Regions from separate parts of the Limnobacter thiooxidans genome, predicted to be linked through region 1. Evidence: predicted binding sites of a transcription regulator. Region 1 holds the regulator's gene; the other holds the start of a gene.
The links. Region 1 encodes FliA, which starts transcription of late flagellar genes. Its sites were predicted from a motif close to CTAAAGTTTNNNNNNNNNNNGCCGNTA; they were not measured.

Region 1 (8,657 bases):
GCTGCTGGGCGGGGTCGGGTATCTGCTGCTGATGCAGGACCTTGGTGAATTTACCCAGTTGTCCGCGATGCCGCTTGAACATGGCATGGCCGAAACCGCGCGAATTACCATCAAAGACGCTTTGATTCTGTCGATTGTGTTTCTTCTGATTGTGGCCATTGATGTGCCTTACCAGTTGTGGCGCTACTACAAAGGTCTGCGCATGAATCTGGAAGAACTCAAGCGTGAGTCCAAAGAGTCTGAGGGTGACCCCCACCTGAAAGGAAAAATCCGCAGCATGCAGCGCGAAGCAGCTCGTCGGCGGATGATGGCTTCTGTTCCCAACGCCGATGTGATCGTCACCAACCCGACTCACTACTCTGTGGCCTTGAAGTATGACAAGGACGGCAAAGGTGCGCCACGCGTGGTGGCCAAGGGTATCGGCCCATTGGCCCTGAAAATTCGTGAAGTGGGCAAGGAACACAAAGTACCTATGGTAGAAGCACCACCACTGGCCCGTGCCCTGTATTCCAATGTGGAACTGGAGCAGGAAATTCCCGGTGCCTTGTACACAGCTGTGGCCAAATTGCTGGCTTATGTTTATGCGCTGGCCGAGGGCAGGGGGCATTTGGTTGAAGTGCCAGGTGATTCGGACATTCCGAAAGGCATGGATCCAGGACCGGCGGCGTGATGAGCGTTATTGCCCATTCGCTCGGCGCTGCTGCCATGGTTCAATTTTGCTCCACTCGGCGCGAACCCCAATCGCTTGCCGAAAACCTGTTTTTCCCTTTTTGAATTTCACACTGACTCAACACACTCGACAAAAAGGGATGGTCGAGTGTGTTGTCGGCTTGCAGCCGAACGTGGCGTGTGAATTCAAACGGGCAGGTTTTCTGAAAGGCGAAGCGATCGGGATGTCGCTGCCGATTGGCCTTGAACCCGGCGGTGACTGGGTGTGGCAGTGGCTCTGAATGGGACTGTACCGCTGGCGTTTGAGCTGGGTCTGGTGCTGCTGGTACCACTGCATGTTTAGGGCTTCAGCGCCGTGGCTGGTGCGCGCATGCTGTCGCTGTTGGGCTGCCTGGTCAGTGGGCTTGCCTTTTCGCACATTCAAGAAAACCGCCCCGTTTGAACGAGGCTTGCATGTTCGCCAAGCGGTGAAACCGATGGCGACACATCAACCCGACCATCCTTTTGGTCGGGTTGATGTGAATGCAAAGCCTTGCTTCAAAAAGGGATCAAGCGGTTTTCAGTGCGGAACAGGCAAGTCACGACTAGTCAGCCTTCGACAATCGCATCAGCCTATCCACGACTAGTCAGCCTTCAAAAGCCGCAATAACCGCAACAGCGAAAGCAGGCAACCCAGCTCGCAATAGAGCCCTAAATCTGCCTCAGTTCCCCCATTAAAAAAACCTAAAGTTTTCCATAATTGAACCGTTAACAACTTGATGGGCGGAATTGTGGCCTCCACCGCATTCTCACTGGACTTCATTAAAGCAGGCTTGGCCGGCGACAAGGTAAAAACCTTGGGCGCGCCAATCTTCATCATCATGATTCTGGTCATGATGATTTTGCCTGTTCCCCCATTCGCGCTTGACCTGTTTTTTACATTCAACATCGCGCTCAGCCTCATGGTGCTGGTTGCAAGCCTGTACACCACCAAACCACTCGATTTCGCTGCATTCCCGACCATTTTGCTGGTCACCACGTTGTTGCGTTTGAGTTTGAACGTGGCTTCCACCCGCGTGGTACTTATGCACGGCCACGAAGGGCCCGATGCAGCTGGCAAAGTGATCGAGGCGTTTGGTCACTTCCTGGTGGGCGGAAACCTTGCAGTCGGTATTGTGGTGTTCGTGATCCTGATGTTGATCAACTTCGTGGTGATTACCAAGGGTGCTGGCCGAATTGCTGAAGTGTCTGCCCGTTTCACCCTCGATGCGATGCCTGGTAAACAGATGGCCATTGATGCTGATTTGAACGCCGGCCTGATTACTGAAGACCAGGCACGAACTCGCCGTGCCGAAGTCAGTCAGGAAGCCGAGTTTTTCGGTTCCATGGACGGTGCCAGCAAGTTCGTCCGTGGCGACGCCATGGCCGGTATCATGATCCTGATCATCAACATCATTGGTGGTTTTGCAGTCGGTGTCATGCAGCACGACATGAGCTTTGCCGACGCCGGCACCAACTACGTGCTGCTGGCCATTGGCGATGGTTTGGTTGCACAGGTTCCTGCACTGGTGATTTCCATTGCAGCCGGTCTGGTTGTGGCACGCGTGGGTCAGGGGCAGGACATTGGTACCCAACTGGCCAGCCAGTTGCTCAAGTCCCCACAGGCTGTGGGCATTACCTCGGGCATCATGGCCCTGATGGGCATTATCCCCGGCATGCCCAGCTTCGCATTCCTGTCACTGGCTGCCGGTTTCGGTTATTTGTCCTATCACTTGGCTTCCAAACCGGAAGTGTCCAAAGTGGCACAGAACACCGATGAACAAGCCAAGATCAAGGCCGCTACAACGGAAGCGCAAGAAGCTACTTGGGACGACCTGGTCCCCATCGACACCATTGCACTGGAAGTCGGCTACCGCCTCATCGCCCTGGTCGACAACAAGCAAGACGGTGATCTGCTCAAACGCATCAAAGCGATTCGCAAAAAGTTTGCCCAGGAAATCGGTTTTTTGCCACCAGCTGTGCACCTTCGCGACAATCTGGAATTGCGTCCTTCGGTTTACCGTATTTTGCTCAAGGGCGTGTGTATGGGTGAAGGCGAAGTATTCCCGAACCAGCACCTGGCCATCAACCCCGGCCGCGTGACCATGCAATTGCCTGGCCCACAAACTACAGACCCAGCCTTTGGTTTGCCTGCGGTGTGGATCAGCGATGATCAAAAAGAAAAAGCCAATGCAGCGGGTTACACCGTGGTGGATGCCTCCACTGTGGTGGCCACTCACCTGTCGCACATTTTGCAAACGTCTGCTGCCCAGTTGCTGGGCCGCACCGAAACCCAGCAGTTGCTCGACCATTGCGCAAAAACGTCGCCCAAGGTGGTTGAAGACCTTACCCCCAAATTGCTCGATGTGGCTGTCATTCAAAAAGTGCTTCAAAGCCTGCTGGATGAAAGTGTTCACATTCGTGATTTGCGCAGTATTTTTGAGACCCTGCTTGAAAACGGCGCTCGCACCAAGAACCCGCTGGAATTGACCGCTGCCGTACGTATCACCCTGGGTCGCGCCATTGTGCAAGCCCTGGCAGGCACCAGCGAAGACCTGAACGTACTGGTCATGGAGCCCAAGCTGGAACAAATGATTACCCACGCGCATTCTGCCGCTGGGCAAGACCAGGTGGGCATTGATCCCAATCTGGCAGAAACTTTGGCCCGACAGGCCGCAGAGGCCGCAGGCCGTCAGGAACAACTGGGCCAGAGCCCGGTGTTGCTGGTCCCCGATGCCTTGCGCTTGTCCATGGCCCGCCTCTTGAAGCGTGCAGCTCCCAATTTGCGGGTCCTGTCGCACAGTGAAATTCCAGAAAATCGAACTATCCGCGTTGCGCAAGTCGTAGGAGCGAAAGCATGAAATTGAAAAAATTCACAGCCCCCACCACCCGTGAGGCCCTGCAAAAGCTGCGCGCAGAACTGGGTGAAGATGCAATTATTCTGTCTACCAAGCAGACTGCAGCCGGCACGGAAGTGCTTGCCGCATCCTCGCATGATCTGGACGCTGTCACTGAAAAGCCTGCGCAACAGGCTGCACCCGCCTCCTGGACACGGGCAGACCGGGCCCAGTTGGCCCAGGCCACTGAACGGCAATCCGCTGAACGCCAATCCACCGAGCGCGCGCCCACTGCCGCTGAAAAAGTGGCTCAGCAAGTTGCAGCCCAGCGCGATGTTCTCATCAATCGAACGTTTGCACCTGCGCCTGCACCTGCACCTGTATTAACGCCACAGCCCACACCCATAGCTGCCGCCCGCGAATTTGCCAATGACGACATGTTGTCGGAGGTGGCCAAGCGTCGCTCCATGGCAGCCAGTGAGTCCATGGCGCAGGAAAACACCGCTGTGCTGGAAGAAATCCGTCAAATGCGCCAATTGCTGAAAGACCAGATGGCCATGATGACCTGGCGCGACACGCTGGAGAAAAACCCGCAGCGTGGCGAATTGTGGAATCTGCTGACCCAGTCTGGCTTCTCCCCCTTGTTTGCTCGCACTGTGGCTGAAAAGCTGCCTTCCGGGCTGAATGACAATCAGGTTCAGGACTGGGTCACGAATGTATTGAAGAAAAACCTGAACGTCATTCCTGGCGACAAGGACGTGGTTGAAACTGGAGGCACCTTTGCTCTGGTTGGCCCCACTGGCGTTGGAAAAACCACCACCACAGCCAAACTGGCCGCACGTTGTGTGGTCAAGTACGGTGCCGATTCCTTGGGCTTGATCACCACCGACAGCTACCGGATTGGCGCGCAAGATCAACTACGCATTTACGGCAAAATTCTGGGTGTGCAGGTTTACACCGCACAAACCCATGCTGACCTGCTTCAGTTGCGCAACAGCATGCAGCGCAAGCGTCTGATCCTGATCGACACCGTGGGCATGGGCCAGCGCGATTCCCGCGTGGCCGAGCAAACCAAGATCCTGACCGATAGCCATGTCAAACGCATTCTGCTGCTGAATGCCACCAGCCAGCCTGAAACACTCGATGACGTGGTTCGCCATTACAAAAGCACGGGCCTGAGCGGTGCAATCGTGTCCAAACTGGATGAAGCCATCAAGATTGGTGGTGTACTCGATGTGGTCATGCGTCACAAACTGGCCTTGCATTACATTGCCACCGGCCAGCGCGTGCCCGAAGACCTGTTTCCGGCCAATCCACAGGTGCTGGTGCACCGTGCCCTGCGTTCGCGCAGCGGCCAGGCATTTCAAACCTCGAGCGAAGAATTGAAATGGAAAATGGCCCAAGTCTCGACGACTGGAATTTAAGGTTTCATGGTGAACTGATGCATATGGATCAAGCCAATACACTTCGACACCTGCTGGGTCAGCAACACGCCGTCATTCATCCGATTCTGGGTGACATGGGGTCTGACTACGCCGCCTGCCTGGGACGCTTCGTACTTGAACAACAAGCACAGCGTGACCGGGTTACTGCCTTGTTTGACGGTTCAAGCGAAGGCCTGCTGCAATTGCTGCCCCAGGGCGCACGGCACGATCTTATCGAGTTTTTCAATGGCAAGCTGAACCTGGAAGATCAGGTGGTGCAGTTGGGCGACAGGCAATACCTGGTGCCCGCCAAACTGGGCCTGCAGGCCCTGGCCCGAAAACCGGGGCAGGTCAACGCCTTGTTGGGCAAGTTGCACCGCATGCCGGTCAACTGTGACCGCTATTACGCCACTTTGCCCTACGAGGCTGTAGAGCTGGCTCACGCCTTGTCTCCGAATGATGAATGGTACTGGGTTGTGCAACCCACCGCGCGGTCCGTCACACGGGCTTTCCACGCCATTCGTTCTTCGAAAGGGGTAGACGAAAACATTCAACACCGTGTTATTGTTGCAGGTGTGAAGAGCACGGATGAAGCTGATCATGTATTCGCCAATCTGCTCGAAAGTACGTCGTCCATGTTGGCAACTCCTTTGCAGTACGCGGGGCATTTGCCAGCGCTGGCGCCGGGCAGGGCGCTGAATCAGGTCAGTCGGGAGATGATTGCGGCGGGGCGTCGAATCGCGAAGGCCATTTGTTCGTTCGATGAACACGCGCTGGCGTAATAACAAGACAGGAATCACACACTCCATGTACACAGCCCAGGGCACACTCAACAAATCCAAGCAGATCGACCAGTACATACCGCTGGTGCGCCGACTTGCTCACCACCTCATTGCGAAGCTGCCGGCCTCAGTGCAAATCGATGACTTGATTCAAGCCGGTCTCATTGGACTGATGGACGCAATCACCCGGTTTGAAGAAGGGCAGGGCGCACAGTTCGAAACTTACGCCAGCCAACGCATTCGTGGTTCCATGCTGGATGAATTGCGCTCTGCAGACTGGATGCCCCGCGGTGTTCGCCAAGCCCAGCGAAAAATCGAAACGGCCACCTTAAAGGCCGAGCAACAGTTGGGTCGTTCTGCCACCGAAAAGGAAATAGCGGAAGTCATGGGCGTGAGCCTGGATGAATACCAGAACATGCTGTTCGACTCGCGCGGTGCCCAACTGGTCTTTTACGACGACTATGCCGAGGACGGTGATGGCGAAGGTTACCTGGATCGCCAGATGGATGGTGATGAAGACGCCAATCCACTCGAGCTGTTGGGTGACCAACGATTCCGGTCCACGCTGATTCAAGCCATCGAAGAACTGCCAGAGCGTGAAAAAATGCTCATGGGGCTGTATTATGAACAGGAGTTAAACTTCCGTGAAATTGCGGCTGTTCTTGGGGTCACTGAATCCCGCGTGTGCCAGTTGCACACCCAGGCTGTCAGTCGTCTCAAGGCCAAGCTTCGCGACTACTAATTTGCATGGCCCAGCCTAAAGATCAAGGAACACCGAAAACCTTCAGGCAATCCAGCAAGCGGGTCAACCGTTCCCTGATTCTTGTTGTCATAACAGCCATCGGCCCCTTGGCGCTCACCGGGCTTTACATGGCAGGCAACACCACCGACCCCGATGGTTGGCTGCTCACAATTTTCTTTTCCCTGCTGTTGGGTGCGATTGGTGCCTGGTTCATGGGCAACAAGCTGATTTCCGGCTTGCTCGGAATCATTCAGACATCTGTTCAATCTGAAAGCCAGCTGCGCCGCCTGATGGAATTGTCGGGCGACTGGTACTGGCAGCAAGATCCGGCCCACACCATCGTGCGCATTATTTATCGTGGAAAAGATCAGAACGGCACACCGAAAAGCAGCCAACCCTTGCCCTTCGACGGCTTGGCGCGCTGGGAAGTGGAAGGCTTGAGCTGCATCGACCCGCGTTACAACTGGGACACATTCAAGGCATTGCTGGACAATCACCAGCCTTTTGACAAAGTCAGTTTTGAATATTGGCCACGTAACGCCGAACGCATCATCTTCGAATCCACAGGGCGCCCCTTGTATGGCCCCAAGGGCGAGTTTCTGGGTTACATGGGTGTTTCAACGGACATGACCCAAAAGCGCTTGAATGAGCAAATGCTTTCATTGCAGCGCTCCCTGTTGCAGGGGGTTCTGCTTTCTGCGCCCATTCCCGAGTTGGCTGCTTCATACGCCCGCGGACTGAAAAACTGCCTGACCGTTCACGCCGAAGTGGTGCTAGGATTTCGTGACAAATCCGAACAAAATCACTGGCGTGTTCGCGGAACCAACCCCTTGATTCGCATGCCGCTGGACAAAGGCCAGGCTTTTTGGGACAACGCAGAGCAGTACTGCGATCCGCTGGAAGGTCATGACCAGCATGGCCTGGTTTGACTGAGCAAAATGAAGCCCGAACATTATTTTGATGACAGCTGGAAAAACGAGCTGGGTATTTCCTCTATTTGGCTGGCCCGCAGAAAAGCCGTGGAGCCGAATCAGCCCGAATACTGGATCATGGTGGCTCAGCAGGGCGTTGAGCATGCCTGTCATGACGATGTACTTCGGGTTTTAACCGCCATTCGCTTGTTGGGTTTGTGTGTTGAACGCCGAGTATTCGAAGATGATTTACAAGGCTTGAACGGCACGCTGGAGCAGCGCATTACCGATCGCACAGCTGAACTGACCCGCAGCAATTCCGAGCTGGAAGCTTTCACTTACACCGTGTCGCACGACTTGCGGGCACCCCTGCGTGCCATTGACGGGTTTTCCAGTATCTTGAAAGAAGATTTCGCCGATAGTCTGCCTGCTGAAGCCAACGGCCTGCTTGACCGAATCAGTAACAATGCCCGTCAAATGGGCGGTTTGATTGACGGGCTTCTGGATTTTTCCCGCCTTTTGCGTACCGATGTGGCCCGCGTCAAGGTGGATCAGCAACAGTTGGTGGAGCAGATTCTCGATCAGCTTGATGCCAAGCGCAAAAACATCGTCGAGGTGTGTGACCTGCCACCGGTGTATGCAGACCCGGTGTTACTTAAACAGGTCTGGATGAATTTGATCGACAATGCACTGAAGTTCAGCAGCAAGGCCGAACACCCCAAGGTGATCATTCATTGCGAAAAAGGGGTGCGGACTTTCCGCTTTACCGTACAAGACAATGGTGCTGGCTTTGACATGAAATACGCGGACAAGCTGTTCAATGTGTTTGAACGTTTGCACCACAAAAAAGATTTTGACGGCACTGGTGTAGGCCTGGCCATTGTCAAACGGATCATCGAACGCCACGGTGGAGAAATCAGTGCCAGTGGTGAATTGGGCCAGGGTGCATGCTTTACCTTCACGCTACCCGATCAAATTGAATTGACTGAATGAAAGGAATTTCCATGGCTGATGTTGTGTTGGTTGATGACAACGCCAACGACGCGGACCTCGCCCTGCGCGTGGTGAGAAAAACTTCGTCAAGTTCCAGCACTCTGTTGCTGGAAGACGGCGAGCGCGCCATTGACTATTTCAAGCAGTTGATGGATGACCACCCCGAGAACAGTGCTGTATTGAACTTGCCCAAGTTGGTGTTGCTTGACCTGAAACTACCCAAACTGGATGGACTGGAGGTGCTGAAGTTTCTGCGTTCCCATGACGTATTCAAAACCATG
Region 2 (8,657 bases), 130 kb from region 1:
TCAAGGGCGGGCACAGGTTGAGCACGCTGCCCTTGCTTTTTTGCAGGTGGGGCAGGCATTCGCGCATGGTGATCAGCGGTGCGCGGGTGTTCAGTGCATGCATCAGGTCAAACTTTTTGGTGTCTGTCAAAGCCAATGGCGTGACCCCTAAAAAGCCGGCGTTGTTGACCAGCAGGTCGATGCCGCCGAATCTGTCTACTGTTGCTTCAATGGCCCGTTTCAATTGCGTTTCGTCGCGAGCATCGGTGGCCACCGGCAGGGCCTGACCACCGGCATCCACCACTTCCTGCGCCACGGAGTGAATGGTGCCAGGCAATTTTGGGTTGGGCGTATCCGACTTGGCGGCAATCGTGATGTTGGCGCCAAGTTGTGCCAGCTTCAAAATGATTTCCCGCCCAATGCCCCGGCTGCCGCCGGTGATGAACACTGTTTTACCTGACCAGCTTCCCATGGTGTCTCCGCGAATCAATTCAATCGAACGTTCAGTTTAATATGACATATTGTTCGTGTTCAATTCGCATTGGTGGAAATTGTTGGTTTTCTTTCTGGAAATGTTTTTTGTTGAAGCTCTGCCACGGCAAGTTCTTGTGCTTGCCGACCCCAGCGAATTTGAAGCTGTGCCGATGGCCCGGTGCTGCGCAGTGCAAGGTGAACTACCGCTTGAGCTGGCACGTAAAGTAAGGCAAGCAAAGGACCCGTGGGTGAATGCAGACCAAGTTTTCTGAACAAGCCGGGCCCGAGCAGGTACCACGACGAGCTGAGGTGTTTCAGGTAAGCGAACCGCTGGCGAATGGTTTCAAGGCGAGGATAGGTTCGACTTAATGGTTCACCAGCCAGTGCAGCGGCCAGCCTGTGGGTGGATTCATCGGGTGGAGAATGCGTAAACAGGAACTGCCGAAGCCTGACCAGTGCCTGTTGTTCTGTGTCAACCAACCATTCTTCCTTGACCCCCATCTGCCAGCCAATCAGTTTCCACAATTGCATCACGGCCAGCGAATTGCGCGGGGTGACCACAATGCCGCATTTTCTTAAACCCAACAGCATGACTGCGCTGAAGCCCAGGTAAGTGGCGGCCATGTCAACCTGGTTGATCGGCAAGCCCCACTGTTGTGAATCCCACTGCTCATTGTTTTTCAATTGATGACGCACCAGCGCGTGTACCCAACGCACCCGCAATGTGGCGTGAAGGCCCGGATTGCCCGGCAGGTTGGCCTGGTGGCTGACCACCTTGAGCCACCACTGCGCGGTACCTGCCAGCCTGGGTGCTGCACCTTTTTCCAGTTCGCCGGTCAGGATCAAGGTTTTGTTGAAGGCCACCATGAGGTAGCCGCCCATCAGGGCCATGTCGCGCAGTACATCCGTGGCTGTGCGGCCGGTGCTGTGGATGAAATCCACCCCTTCGTTAATCAAGGTGGTGTCGACCCAGGCTGGAAGCGCTGTAGCCTGTCGCAACAGGTGGTGCAAGGCATCGCTGCCTTCAAGGGTCTGTGGATCGGGGGCGTTAAAAGCTTGGTGAAATTCCCGCCAGTCAGATTTGCCCGGTGATTCGGCCAGGCGGGCCTGCACATATGCGTCCATAACCGGGTCGCCTTCAAACAAACCCGATTGCAGTTGGCTGTATTCGGCCGCGGTGGGTGCGAAGGCGCGCCCCAATAATTTTTGTACCCACCAGGGCGTGTTGATTTGAGTGTGCGCGAATACACGAAGCCTGGATGGGGAGGTGAGTTCGCCTGGGGTCATGGTCGCACATTGTTGAGCTGTAGAAGTACCCAGACTAAAGCGAATTTTCAGTCGCATTCAAGTCGCATTTCGAGGGTTTAAATAGCCGCGGGTTTCGTTGTGTATTTCATACTGAGGCGAAATATTGCCTTTCATTTTCAACAACTTGTTCCTATAATTCGCTTCCCCTGTGTTTCAATCGGAGCATGCCATGAAACCTAGAAACCACGTGGCCATTCAGGCCAAGGTGCGGGGTGGCGCAGGTGCCCACCGCAAAACCACCAAGCAAAGCCGCTGTGCACAAAAGGCGGCAGTTCAAAAAGAACTGATTGCAATCAAAAAGGCCAGTCCGAAAGATTGGCCTTTTTCTTGGGTACTGCACTAATGCCGTTTCGTGTGGCGTTGGAAAATCGCAGCCCAGCTGTTTTTAACACGGGCCGGCATGTGTTGGTGGACGCTTCCGGTGCAGGGCAGGGGCGGTATTGCATGGCGGCGGTGTGCATGGAAAACGGTTCGGTCATGCAAATGCACAGCAAACCTTCTGAGGCCTTTACTTCGGTGCTCGCTGAACAGGAATGCATTGAATGGGCGTCTGATATCTGGCCCAATGCGCTTGTGTGGAATGACTGTATTCCGGCCATTGAACAGGTGTTGCTGGAAAAGCCCGCTTTGCAGGGGTGGGTGTATTGGCCCACACCCCGCATGCGAAAACCTTTTCATGACTTGGTGCATCAGTTGTCGGTGAAAGCGAGAGAAATTGCAGAGCCAACCCAGTGGATTCTCTCTGAAGGTTTTTCATTCAGTGAGTGCAACTTGGTTTCTACAAACGCTACAAACTAACGTTGAAAAAACAGCAAGGCACTTACATTTTTTCAATTCCGGGGTCTGCCCGCTCAATAATCGTTTTCACAGCCATGCCTTTGGGCAAGGCGCCATAGTTGTGTATGCCTTGTGTTGCAAGGCGACTGGAGCAAAATGCCTCGCTGACCTCTGAAGGGGCATGACGCACCAGCAGAGAAGCCTCAAACGCCAATGCCATTTGATCGACCATGGTGCGTGCGCTGTACTGCAGGCCATGCATGTCGGTTGGGTTCAATTGCATGAATTGTTTGTTCAGTGCATCTAGGTATGTATCAAGAATCGAATTGCCGCCCCGCGCCTTGTTCAGTTCCGCATTGAAAGCCATGAGCACGGCGGGCGTTTTGCCAATCGCGCGCAGCACATCGAGGCACTGCACATTGCCACTGCCTTCCCAAATCGGGTTGATGACGCTTTCACGGAACAGGCGCGGGTAAATCGAGTTCTCCATGACGCCACTGCCACCAATACATTCCATGATTTCATAGCTGTGTTGGGGCGCACGCTTGCAGATCCAGTACTTGCCCACTGCTGTGGCTAGTCGCGCCAGGTTGGCTTCGTGTTCATCCGTGTCTTTCAGATCAAGTGCACGGGCCATACGCATGGAAAAGGCCATGGCGCCTTCATATTCCAGTTGCAGGTCGGCCAATACATTCTGCATCAGCGGTTGATCAATCAGCTTGGCACCGAAAGCACCCCGCTGTTTGCAATGGTGAATGGCATTTGCAAGGCCCGCGCGCATCAGGCCTGCTGACGCACCCATGCAATCGAAGCGTGTCAAGCTGACCATTTCAATGATGGTGGGCACGCCACGGCCTTCCTCGCCAATCAGCCAGCCCTGCGCGCCGCGAAATTCCACTTCGCTCGATGCATTGGATTTGTTGCCCATCTTGTCTTTCAGGCGAATCACGTTCAATGCATTCTTGGTGCCATCGGGTAACCAGCGGGGTACAGCAAAGCACGACACGCCAGCATCTGTCTGGGCCAGAATCAAAAACACATCGCACATTGGGGCAGAAAGAAACCACTTGTGACCCACCAGTGAATACATTTGTCCCGCGCCGGGTTGGTTCACCGGGGTGGCCTGCGTGCTGTTGGCGCGCACGTCAGACCCACCCTGTTTTTCCGTCATGCCCATGCCCACGGTCAATGACAGTTTTTCATCAAAGGGTACATTGCGCGGGTCGTAACCGCGATTCAGGATTTTCGATTCAAAAATTGCAGCCACTTCGGGCTGCAAGCGGAAACTGGGGATGGACGCAAAGGTCATGGTCACCGGGCAACCGTGGCCTGCTTCCACCTGGCTTTGAATGAAAGCCTTGGCGCCACGCACCACATGGGCACCTTCCCGCGGGTTGGTCCAGGGCTGGCTGTGCAAACCTTCTTCCAGGGCCGATTTCATCAGTTCATGGTAGGCACCGTGATAGCGCACTGCATCCACCCGGTTGCCGAACCGATCGTGTGTGTCCAGTTCCGGTGTGTATTTGTTGGCCAAAAAGCCAAGCTCGAGGTATTCGGGTTTGCCGCATTTGTCGCCAAATGCAGAAATTTCACCCAAGCCCCACTCGCCACCCTCGCGTTTCACCCCTTCAAGCAGTGCCGCGTCGGTTGTGAACAGGTTGTAGCTGTGCAGTTCGCTGGCCACATTGTGCACGCGGTGTGTTTCGCCAATGCTGGCCGTGGTGTGAAGTTCTTTGGCGGTTTTCAAAGCGTTTGCTCCTGACTGATCTGCGAATTGTGGAAACATAATTACTCAAAATAGTAAAAAACGCAAATAGTTGTAATTTTATGCTTCAGTCCCACCTGTTGCAGTGCTGGTTTGTCAGGCCATACCGTGGTAGAACGAAGGTGTGTAACTCACGGAGAAACACCATGGCAACAACGCATCAAATTGAAATTGATTTGAACACCCTTGTGATGTTGGTCAATGAAGTTGCCAAGGAGGATCCGCTGGATTACGGCGACCTGCCGGTAGATGAAATGGCCTTGCGCCATTCCTGTTGTCTTGGCGCGCTGACCATTCTTCAAAATGCGGCAATATTCAAGGCCGAAGACCTGCTTTACGTACTACTCAGTTCAATGGCCAAGCTGATTGAAGAAAATGTGCTGCTGCATGCTCAAAGCGTGGAAAAGGGGGAGCAGATTCGCAGCGAGCTGGTCGTACAGATTTTGAACAGGGCCAAAAAAGGTCGCTGACAGGGTTTCCGAGGAAATAAAGGAAATTTTCTGGCCAGCTTCAGTTCGGGGTAACTTGAATTCCGGAGACTCAAGTTTCTCATTTTGCTGCCGTTAAGGTTTGTATCGACACGGAGCGCCAAAATGGACATTTCCCCAGCCGCCATGGTCAATGCCACGGTACAAATGAAGCAGGCCCAAACGCTGCAACAGGGTCAAATTGCTGTGTTCAAGAAGTCAATGGACATTGCTGAATCTTCGATCGCCCAGTTGATTCAATCGGTTCCCCAGCCGCCACCACTGGCAAGCAGCGGTAACCTAGGCACCAAGCTGAATGTTTATGCCTGACCTGATCACCCTTTGAGTCTGTGTTTCGAGCTGCTGCAGCGTAACTTTGGTTTTTAGGCTTTGGTTTTCAGGTCTTAGTTTTCAGGCCTTCGTGGCCAACATCATGAAACTTTGCCGCGCGGCTTGTTCCAGTTGTTTGCGGCTAAGACTTGGATCATTGTCTTGCGCCAGCTGCGAAACCAGCCCGTGAATTTGCACCACGATCATGGCAGCCCGCAGTTTGTATTCTACTTTGCTGATTTTTGGCTCCAGCCCGTAAATCAGCTTGAAAATTTCCTTTCTTTCCCGCGCATACACTTCTTCCACTAGTCGGGCCGCAAATGGCAGACGGTTTGACAGGGCATAAATCTCGGCCAGTACACCGAAAGTGTCAGGCCGACGAATCTCGATCAGTATCAAATCAACAATGGTTTTAAATCGTTCAAGCTGACTTTTGTCGCTCATGGCGTTCATGACCTGCGCCACGGCGGTTTGGTAGTTGTCCATCACATAGGTCAACAGCGCTTCAACCAGTGCTTCCTTGTTGGTGTAGTAGTGCTGAACGGTACTCAGTGAGATTCCCAACTGGGAAGCTACCCCACGCATGCTCAGACCCGCATAGCCTTCGCTGGCCAATATGGCTTGTGCTGTCCCCAGAATTTCCTGTGAACGAATTTGTCCCTTGTCGGTGGTGGCGTGTGTGTTCATGGGCGTTACTTTAACCTGATTATTGATCTCATTGTTGACAAACCGGTCATGTGACCTATAATCAATGCACTGCAACCGGTCGGTTGACCTATAACTTTGAGAGTGTGAAGAGACAATGAGATACCCCAAGCCAAGCTGGATGAATTCCGACCTTGAACTGTACCGTTCAAATATTCGCCGTTTCGTGGAAACCGAGATCAAGCCAAACCAACACAAGTGGGCCAAACAGCAGCACGTGGATCGCGAGTTGTGGAACAAGGCTGGCGAGATGGGTTTGCTGTCTGCTGACATTCCTGAAGAATACGGTGGCGCGGGTGGCGATTTCACCCACATGGCTGTGCTGTTTGAAGAACTGGCTTACAGTGGCGATCGTTCCTTCGGTGTGCATGTGCACGCGATTGCGGCCCAGTACATTCTGAACCACGGTACAGAAGAGCAAAAACAGTACTTCTTGCCAAAAATGGCCAGCGGCGAAATGATTGGTGCTATCGCCATGAGCGAGCCAGGCGCCGGTTCAGACCTGCAAGGTATTCGCACCAGCGCTGTGAAAGACGGCAACCACTACGTAGTCAACGGTTCGAAGATTTTTATCTCCAACGGTTACTTGGCCGATGTCATCATCCTGGTTACCAAAACTGACCCTGCAGCTGGCGCCAAAGGCACTACCTTGCTGTTGCTGGAAACCAAGAAGGCTGAAGGTTTCAAGGTTGGCCGCATTCTGGAAAAGCTCGGTCAGAAAGGGCAAGACACCTGCGAATTGTTCTTCGACAATGTGCGCATTCCAACCCAGAATGTACTGGGCGCGGAAGGCATGGGCTTCATGCAGTTGATGGTTGAATTGCCTTACGAGCGTTTAATGCTGGGTGTTGGCGCAATGGCCGCCATTGAAATGGCTATTGAAATCACGCTGGAATACACAAAAGAGCGCAAGGCCTTCGGCAAAACGATTTTTGATTTCCAGAATACCCGTTTCAAGATGGCTGAGTTGAAGTCACAGGCTGTTGTAGCCCGTGCATTTATCGACAATTCGATTGAAAAACTGGTGGCAGGCAAGCTGGATGCAGCCACGGCTTCCATTGCAAAACTGCACTTGAGCGAACTGGAATGCAAGGTGATCGACGAGTGCTTGCAGTTCTTCGGTGGTTATGGCTACATGATGGAATACCCGATTGCACAAATGTATGCAGATGCGCGCGTACAGCGCATTTACGGCGGTTCCAGTGAAATCATGAAAGAGATTATTGCCCGGTCGCTGTAAACTGGTTGTTGCGTTACTACACGACTGGTCGCAGTGAACAAGGCCCTCGATTCAACACAATCGAGGGCTTTTTTGTATCTGCAGTTTTAGACTGACTACAGATTTTTGATGACCATCAACACGGCAACCACCAGGCACATCAAGCCAAATGCTTTTTTCAGGTGGGCGCCCGGCAACCTGTTTGAAATCAACCGGCCGCCCAGCATGCCGATCGCAGCTGCAGCTGCAAATGTGATACCGATCTCAGCATTGAATTCGCCTGCTCCTGCACTGTTCAGCACGCCTGCGGCTGAAACAATCGCGATGACGGCAAGAGAGGTAACCGTAACCGATTGAATGGTTAGATTGGTGAAGCGCTGCAAGGCTGGCACCAGTACAAAGCCGCCTCCCACACCCAGCAATCCCGACAGAAACCCGGCAATTGCACCTGATACGATCAATGCCCGCGCACAAGGCCATGTCCAGATGAAACGCCCTGTGGATGGGTTACGAACGCAGGGGCAATTGCTGATTGCGCCTTCCGGAGGGGCATCAATGGCGTTTAGTGCTGAATTGTTGCTGCCGCGGAATGCATTGAACGCAACCCAGACCAGAACCGTTGCAAATACAAGGCCGAGAATTCGGGTATCCACTTGCCGGGCTATCCAAAACCCCAAGGGCGAAAAAAGCAGACCCACAAAACCCATCAACATGGCAGCCTTGTAACGCACTTCCCCTGCACGTAAACCCAAGGCAGCGCCCAGGGTTGCGGCCAAACCAACCGCCAGCAAACCAATGGGCGCAACTTCCTGCACAGCCAGGCCGGTGGAGAACACAAGCAATGGAACCGCCAATACACCCCCACCTGCGCCGGTGAGCGCCATAATCAGACCGATCAGTAAACCCAGAGCAAGAATTCCGAGCATTAGGACATACCAGAAATATTCAAAGGGGAGCAAATCGATGGGGTCTGAATGCGAGTGTTTCTGTACAAGAAAGTCATCGTCCGAAGTAGTCTGGTGTTTTGTACATTGTACACATGCAGAACGTTTGTTGATTCAGCCCTTCATTCTGAATGTGGTCATAATGTCCAATTGACTTTTGTTAAAAATTGTTTTGGAAAATTATTAACGTTTTATGTGGTCTTGGATTCCTCAAATAATCTAACCTTTTCGGGGGATAAGGATCGCTTGTTTTGAGTGTAATTTTTATTTTTTTATCTTTTAAAATAGTTGATTTTTTACTATTAATAACTCATTTGCCAATCATTCCCCAGGTTTGCAGAGGTAATCGCAATAAGTTGGGGAAGACTGGAACGTTCATATCGTGTTAATTCAATCTTGGCTGCTGTTGGTTGGCAGGCTGTGCCATCCGTGGGAATTACCGAGTATGCTTCAGCTTTCAACCTGAGCTTTGTGAACACATGTTATTGAATCAAGAATCCAGCCAACTCGTCCTGGTCGATTACCAGCAGAAATTGATGCCAGCCATTCATCAAGCTGATGAGGTTTATCGAAATGCATTGATACTGGCGACTTTGGCCAAGAAAATGCGCGTCCCTTCCTACGCCACAGAACATGTACCCGAGAAGATTGGTTCCTTTATTCCTGAATTGGCTGCCTTGTGCAAAGGC

Region 2: RGQ30_RS05915 (YjfB family protein) is a predicted target of FliA. The motif match lies at 4,843-4,869, and genes of this name have one in related genera.

The regions. Positions count from the first base shown of each region.
Region 1 is NZ_AP028947.1:1,157,427-1,166,083, forward strand. It holds gene flhB (flagellar biosynthesis protein FlhB) at 1-670, shown strand, start outside; gene RGQ30_RS05310 (hypothetical protein) at 810-950, shown strand; gene flhA (flagellar biosynthesis protein FlhA) at 1,428-3,548, shown strand; gene flhF (flagellar biosynthesis GTPase FlhF) at 3,545-4,948, shown strand; gene RGQ30_RS05325 (P-loop NTPase family protein) at 4,966-5,730, shown strand; gene RGQ30_RS05330 (RNA polymerase sigma factor FliA) at 5,756-6,472, shown strand; gene RGQ30_RS05335 (PAS domain-containing protein) at 6,478-7,401, shown strand; gene RGQ30_RS05340 (sensor histidine kinase) at 7,411-8,376, shown strand; gene RGQ30_RS05345 (response regulator) at 8,388-8,657, shown strand, end outside.
Region 2 is NZ_AP028947.1:1,284,034-1,292,690, forward strand. It holds gene RGQ30_RS05885 (SDR family oxidoreductase) at 1-451, opposite strand, end outside; gene RGQ30_RS05890 (oxygenase MpaB family protein) at 511-1,797, opposite strand; gene RGQ30_RS05895 (hypothetical protein) at 1,931-2,104, shown strand; gene RGQ30_RS05900 (hypothetical protein) at 2,104-2,559, shown strand; gene RGQ30_RS05905 (acyl-CoA dehydrogenase family protein) at 2,582-4,285, opposite strand; gene RGQ30_RS05910 (hypothetical protein) at 4,450-4,773, shown strand; gene RGQ30_RS05915 (YjfB family protein) at 4,897-5,100, shown strand; gene RGQ30_RS05920 (TetR/AcrR family transcriptional regulator) at 5,182-5,787, opposite strand; gene RGQ30_RS05925 (acyl-CoA dehydrogenase family protein) at 5,903-7,045, shown strand; gene RGQ30_RS05930 (sulfite exporter TauE/SafE family protein) at 7,141-7,950, opposite strand; gene RGQ30_RS05935 (isochorismatase family protein) at 8,448-8,657, shown strand, end outside.